Regions from separate parts of the Lysinibacillus sp. FSL R7-0073 genome, predicted to be linked through region 1. Evidence: predicted binding sites of a transcription regulator. Region 1 holds the regulator's gene; the other holds the start of a gene.
The links. The regulator LexA, encoded in region 1, represses DNA repair genes until DNA is damaged. The targets are predictions, from matches to a motif close to CGAACATATGTTCG.
Positions count from the first base shown of each region.

Region 2: the regulator LexA is predicted to act here: its motif matches at 1,765-1,778, upstream of parE (DNA topoisomerase IV subunit B).

Region 1 is NZ_JBBPAS010000001.1:1,287,257-1,290,687, reverse strand. Features, by position in the region: gene MKY88_RS06115 (GNAT family N-acetyltransferase) at 1-19, shown strand, start outside; gene def (peptide deformylase) at 151-729, shown strand; gene MKY88_RS06105 (YneB family resolvase-like protein) at 748-1,413, opposite strand; gene yneA (cell division suppressor protein YneA) at 1,410-1,727, opposite strand; gene lexA (transcriptional repressor LexA) at 1,891-2,508, shown strand; gene MKY88_RS06090 (gamma-glutamyl-gamma-aminobutyrate hydrolase family protein) at 2,613-3,335, opposite strand; gene MKY88_RS06085 (prepilin peptidase) at 3,370-3,431, opposite strand, start outside.
Region 2 is NZ_JBBPAS010000001.1:2,543,328-2,546,758, reverse strand. Features, by position in the region: gene MKY88_RS12570 (spore germination protein) at 1-196, opposite strand, end outside; gene MKY88_RS12565 (HesB/YadR/YfhF family protein) at 344-634, opposite strand; gene plsY (glycerol-3-phosphate 1-O-acyltransferase PlsY) at 654-1,256, opposite strand; gene parE (DNA topoisomerase IV subunit B) at 1,799-3,431, shown strand, end outside.

The DNA.
Region 1 (3,431 bases):
CCATTTATTAGAAGGTTAGAAGAACGTTAAAACTCGTGAAAATGGGCTCCTATAAACATTATTAGGCACTGCATCAATGATGTATGATCTGACCATACAATTTAGCTTGAGGAAACTTCTGAAGAAGTCCTATTGAGTAGGTATTTTTCGATGGCAAAATTTCATCCTGATTACATGATTACTATGAAAGATTTTGTAAAAGAACACTCAGTCCTATTACGAAAACAAACGCAAGACGTTGCCATACCAGTTCCCTTAGAGGATCGACATACATTATTATCTATGCTTCAGTATTTAAAAAACAGCCAAGATCCGAATTTAATAAAAAAGTATAAACTACGTCCTGGGAGTGGCCTCTCTGCAAATCAAATTGGCGTAGATAAAAGAATGTTTGCTGTAATTTTTAAGGATCACAACCAAAAACACGAAATGATGTTCATTAACCCAAAAGTAATGAGCCATTCTTTAAATATGATCTATTTGCCTGAGGGAGAAGGTTGTCTGTCTGTTAATCGACCTGTTCACGGTTTTGTACCAAGATATGAACGAATTAAAGTAAAAGCCTATAATATTGATGGACAGGAATTTATTATGTCTTTAAAAGGCTATGAATCTATCGTTGTACAACATGAAATCGATCATTTAAATGGTATTATGTTTTATGATCGAATGAATAAAGATAATCCTTTTCAACTACCCCAAAATGTTATTATAGAAAGCTTGTATTAAAAAAATTAGCGGGCTATATTATTTGCCCGCTAATCTTTCTTGATGCTCTTGGAATCGGCGATGTACCGTTGCCTTACTTACCTCAAAGCCTAGTCCTCTAAGCGTAATGGAAATTTCTTCAAAGGTAAAACCACGATTACGTAGCTTCACAATTTCATCAACAGGGAGTTCCTTCCGTTCCTGACCATTTGGATTGCCACGATTGGATAGGTTATTTTCAGGGCGATAGCCATTTTCAACAGCACGTCGCATCCCTCTGCGGATTTTAGCATTATGGATTCTACGTTGATATTCCTCTACAATTGCTAAAATCTCTAGTAGCATCGTATCCATTTCGTTTAATTGGACTGGTCCTGCGTCACGCATCGAATAAACATCTGTTGCTGATTTTTGTAATAAATGCAATACTGCCATCCTTGCATTTCCACGACCTATACGAGTTTCATCTTGTACAAAAAGAGCTTTTATTTCCTTCTCTTTTATAAAATCAAGCATTTCAAGTAAGCCTTCTCGTTCAACATCATAACCGCTATGTTTATCTTTAAAAACACCCTTTACTTCATAGCCTTGCTCTTTAGCATAGCGCACTAATTCTTCTTGTTGGCGCTCTAATGAGGAGCTTTGCGTTTCTTTTTCAGTACTTACTCGGCAATAGACAACAGCCGTCATTTGGTTAATTTTCATTGTTCATTTCTCGCAATTTCAATGGTTTTGATGGGACTGGCTTGATCACTCAAAACTGGAATGACTAGAGATTTACCTGCCACGATTTTAATATCTGCTAACTCATTTTCTGATTTGACAAGCTTAATCCAATCTTCTTTACTCATTTTACCACGGTATTGTTCGGCTAACGACCACAAGCTATCCCCATGTTCGATTTGAATTTCAGCGTAATTAACATCCCCCGGATCAGTGATGTAAAGGTAACTTGCGAAGAGTAAACAAGCACCTAATAATATAGTGATATGTGTATTTTTCTTTAACCATGTCATCATAATAACCTCATTTCTAGAATGTTTGTTCGGAATGTATGTTCTCATAATAAAGCGAACAAACGTTTTTGTCAAACACTTTTCGAACCTATGTTTGCATACATGTTCGCATTCTGTTATACTATCAAATAAGAAGAATGATATTAGAAAAAAGAGGTGAGCAATCATGAAAAAAGTATCGAAAAGACAAGAGGACATTCTAGCGTTCATTAAAGACGAGGTACGAGCTAAAGGGTATCCGCCATCAGTCCGTGAAATCGGGGAAGCTGTTGGACTTGCTTCAAGTTCAACTGTTCATGGTCATTTGGCTCGATTAGAACAAAAGGGTTTTATTCGTCGAGATCCAACAAAGCCACGTGCTATTGAAATTCTTGAGCCTGAAGAATCCATCCAAAAGCAACATGTCATCCATGTACCACTTGTAGGGAAGGTTACAGCAGGTTCTCCTATTACAGCTATCGAAAATATTGAAGAGTATTTCCCACTGCCAGATACATATGGCACGAGTGAGGATCAGTTATTCATGCTAGAAATTATGGGTGAATCGATGATTGAAGCGGGAATTTTAGATGGTGATTTAGTGATTGTGAAGCAAAAGTCAACCGCCAATAACGGAGACATTGTTGTAGCCATGACAGCTGAGGATGAAGCTACTGTAAAACGCTTCTTTAAGGAAAAAAACCATTTCCGTTTACAGCCTGAAAATTCATCAATGGAACCGATTATCGTTGATCAAGTATCAATTTTGGGACAAGTTGTTGGTCTTTATCGCCGTGTACATTAATTAAATGAGAGTTTGAGGATTGTGTTCCTTCACTGAGCATGTATCCTCTTTTTTACGCAAAAAAAGAATCCACAAACTATTGGATTCTTTTTTTAATGACCTCTCTATGCCTCTTTTTTAAATTTCAAGCTCGCTTCAACAAAAGCTGCAAATAACTTTTGTGCATGCTGATCTCCCGCTATAGCTAATTCCTCTGGGTGCCACTGGACAGCCAAACAGAATGGTAATTCCTCATGCACCACTGCTTCAATAATGCCATCACTGGATTTCGCTGCAACTTTTAAATTCTCCGCTAGTACATTCACTGACTGATGATGAAAAGAATTGACGGCGATTTTCTCTTGTTCCAGAATAGTCGCTAATAAATTCTCCGCAATAATTTGTACATAATGCGTCGTTACTGACCTACCAGCTTGTTGCATATGTTTGATCAGCTTCGTACTATAATGGTCACTATCAATGTCCTGATATAACGTCCCACCTAATGCAACATTTAATATTTGGATACCCCGACAAATACCGAAAATAGGCATTTTCCGTACAAATGCGGCCTCAATTAATGCTAATTCCACGGCATCTCTAGCTGGATGAATTTTACCTAGCTTTGGTGAAGGCTCCGCTCCAAATAGAAAAGGATGTACATCATAGCCTCCCGATAGCAATAAGCCATCAGTAAGGGCTAAAATTTGAGCAGCATCTTCCTCCACACCTACCGGAATAATGAGGGGGATACCGCCCGCCTCAATAATACTTTTGCTGTAAGCAGCATTTAAATGAGCTGATAAATCATCTTCTACAAAAGCTGTAATTCCAATAATCGGCTTCACTTGATTCCCCTCCATAAAATTGAAGATTAAACACTTACCAAAAACCTAAATACCAATTGATGAACGAATCTCCGTAGAAATAAACAATAGAAGCGG
Region 2 (3,431 bases), 1.3 Mb from region 1:
TATCAGATAAGCCGTCAATGGAAATAATGGCGAGCCGATGGGGTTCATCTTCACCAATCGTAATTTCTCGAATAATGATGTCATTGCTATGACCAAGAGTGTTTTGAATGACTTTTATATTTTTGGCAAGGGAAGTATTGAGTAAATCGTCCGTTGTAAGGGATGGGGAGGGATCGATCTTGTTTGATATGGACATGCGTTTTCCTCCTCAAATGAATGTTCATTATTTATAGAATGGACAACTTTGTGCGGAGATAAACGAAAAAAGGAATGAAATTCTAGCGACTATTTTTCAAATAAAAAAACAGTATTTCCTTTCAGAGACTGAAAGGAAAATACTGCTTTATGTACGATACTCGTATTGTAATTCATCTAAACTAGCATCCACGTCCACATGTAGATTGTGATCGTTAAAGAACCATAAATCTTTTTCATCGATGTAATAGGTTACGCCATCAATGACTGCTTCTGCTCCAATGGCGATGGGCTCTTCTCGCGTCATGCCTAGTGAAAAGCCTTCGTGAAAAGGACTTGAGCCACCATAGCGTGCATAAAAGCGAATAGTATCGCCTGGTTCTACTTCCATCTCATGTTTGAACCATTGTAGGGCTTCATCTGTCAGTGCAATTTTCATAGCGAATGCTCCTCTCTTCTTACAGCCATTTTACCTTTGGCTCGGTACCATTTTTAATCCGTGCAATATTGGCACGATGACGATAAATAATAAAAGTAAATAAAAAGGCTACCAAGATGCTTAATGCAAAGTCACCTGTAACAAAATAATAAACGATTGAATAGATAAGTGCTACTAAAGCGGCTATCATAGATGTTAAGCTGACGATTTTTGTGATTTTTAATGTCACAAGAAAGGCAATTAGAAGTAAGACAAACAATGGCCATGAATAGCCTAATAAAACACCTGCTGATGTGGCAACGGCTTTTCCACCACGGAAATTAGCGAAGATCGGAAACATATGACCGATCACAGCAACAAGACCTAGGATTAAGGAATGGATAGAACTGTCTGAGAATATTGGTAGTGCAACTAGTAAGACAGCGGAAGTCCCTTTTAGAACATCCATCACAGTTACAACAATACCTGCTTTTTTTCCTAACGTTCGGAACGTATTAGTTGCTCCTAGATTACCGCTTCCGTGTTCTCGAATATCGGTATTATAAAAAATTTTACCTATCCATAGCCCTGAAGGTATAGAGCCGATTAGATAAGCACATAAAATAATAAGTCCATTGATCATAGTTGGACTCCTTTCATTCATAGTCCATCACTTGGTACTAATAGTTTGTAACAAGTATTTTACACTTTTTCTTGCTAATCTACAATGTTATGAAGGAGATTTCGTCAGGAGTCTTGAATTCAATACAAAAGAAACTAAAGTAAGTTGGAGGTAGGCTTTTAGACATGATTGATGACGGAACGAAAAAATTCTTTATTAAAATATAGGCAAAATGGCAATTTTGTCAATCGTTCATTCCTTTGGTAGAATAGAAGTCTAACTTTATTCATTTACATGACGATGACGCAGCAAACATTAACTATACTGCAACTAAATAAGCTACGATGCGTCAGGTGTTTACGGATACTAGTGGTAGTCTGCCTTGCTTAAATTCCAATTTTAAGCAACTGTTGAAGATGTTTACTATTGAAATGTTTATTAAAACTGTGAGCAATTTTTAAAAATTTAATTGGACCTGTCGCTAACTATTGACAGGAAATGCTATTATTATTAGGATGAGAACATAAATAGAACATGTGTTTGTTTTTTGGAGGGGAATTTTGTTGACGAATAAACAGTCACCTAGCGTCTATAATGATGACGCTATACAAGTATTAGAAGGATTAGAAGCGGTGCGCAAACGACCAGGCATGTATATCGGTTCGACAGATGGCCGTGGACTTCATCACCTTGTGTATGAAATCGTTGATAATGCGGTGGATGAAGCATTGGCTGGCTTTGGATCTCATATTATAGTCAAGATTCACAAAGACCAGAGTATTAGCGTACGCGACTTTGGCCGAGGAATGCCAACTGGTATGCATAAGATGGGTAAACCTACTCCTGAAATTATTTTTACCGTCCTACACGCAGGTGGTAAGTTTGGACAAGGTGGTTATAAAACGAGTGGCGGTTTGCACGGTGTAGGTTCTTCTGTCGTGAATGCGCTATCAACATTTTTAGAAGTAACCATCCATCGTGATGGTAAAAAATATCGCCAGCGCTTTGAGCATGGTGGACATCCAGTGACAACACTTGAAGAAATTGGTCAAACAAAGCAGACTGGTACGCTTGTTCATTTCCTACCTGACGAAACGATTTTCTCTGTCACAAAATTTAATTATGATACGTTAGCAGAACGTTTACGTGAGTCGGCTTTTTTATTAAAGGGCTTAAAAATTGAATTAATTGATGAGCGCGAGGAAGGCAAAAATGATGTGTTCTTTTATGAGAACGGCATTGAAGCTTTCGTTGCGTATTTGAATGAAGAGAAAGATGTTCTTCATCCTGTGAAATACGTTGAAGGTATTCAAGATGATATTGAAGTAGAGTTTGCCTTCCAATATAACGATGGCTATTCAGAAACGATTTTGTCGTTTGTGAATAACGTACGTACTCGGGATGGCGGTACACATGAAACAGGTGCAAAAGCAGCCTTGACGCGTGTCTTTAATGAATACGCAAGAAAAATTGGCTTATTAAAGGACAAGGATAAAAACTTGGAAGGAACGGATATTCGAGAGGGCTTAGCGGCTATCGTGTCAGTCCGTATTCCGGAGCACTTATTACAATTTGAAGGACAAACAAAGGGCAAGCTTGGTACAAGTGAGGCTCGTTCAGCAGTAGATAGTGTGGTGTCTGAGCAAATTTTATATGTGCTAGAGGAAAATGCTGAATTGTCAGCGTCTCTTGTGCGTAAAGCGATTCGTGCGCAGCAAGTACGTGAAGCGGCTCGTAAAGCTCGTGAGGATGCTCGAAATGGTAAGAAAAATAAAAAGGGTAGTACGATTCTGTCAGGGAAATTAACGCCTGCACAGTCACGTAATGCAGCGAAAAATGAATTATATTTAGTCGAAGGTGATTCAGCGGGTGGTTCTGCAAAACAAGGTCGCGATCGTACATTCCAGGCGATATTACCACTGCGCGGGAAAGTTATTAACACGGAAAAAGCCAAGCTCCAGGATATTATGAAAAACGAAGAAATTTCAACGATTATTCATGCGATTGGTGCAGGTGTTGGTACAGATTTTGCTGTAGAGGATTCAGCCTACAATAAAGTAGTCATTATGACCGATGCTGATACGGATGGCGCTCATATTCAAGTATTGCTATTAACGTTCTTCTACCGTTATATGCGTCCGCTCATTGAGGCTGGTAAAGTCTTTATTGCGTTACCGCCACTTTATAAGGTTTCTA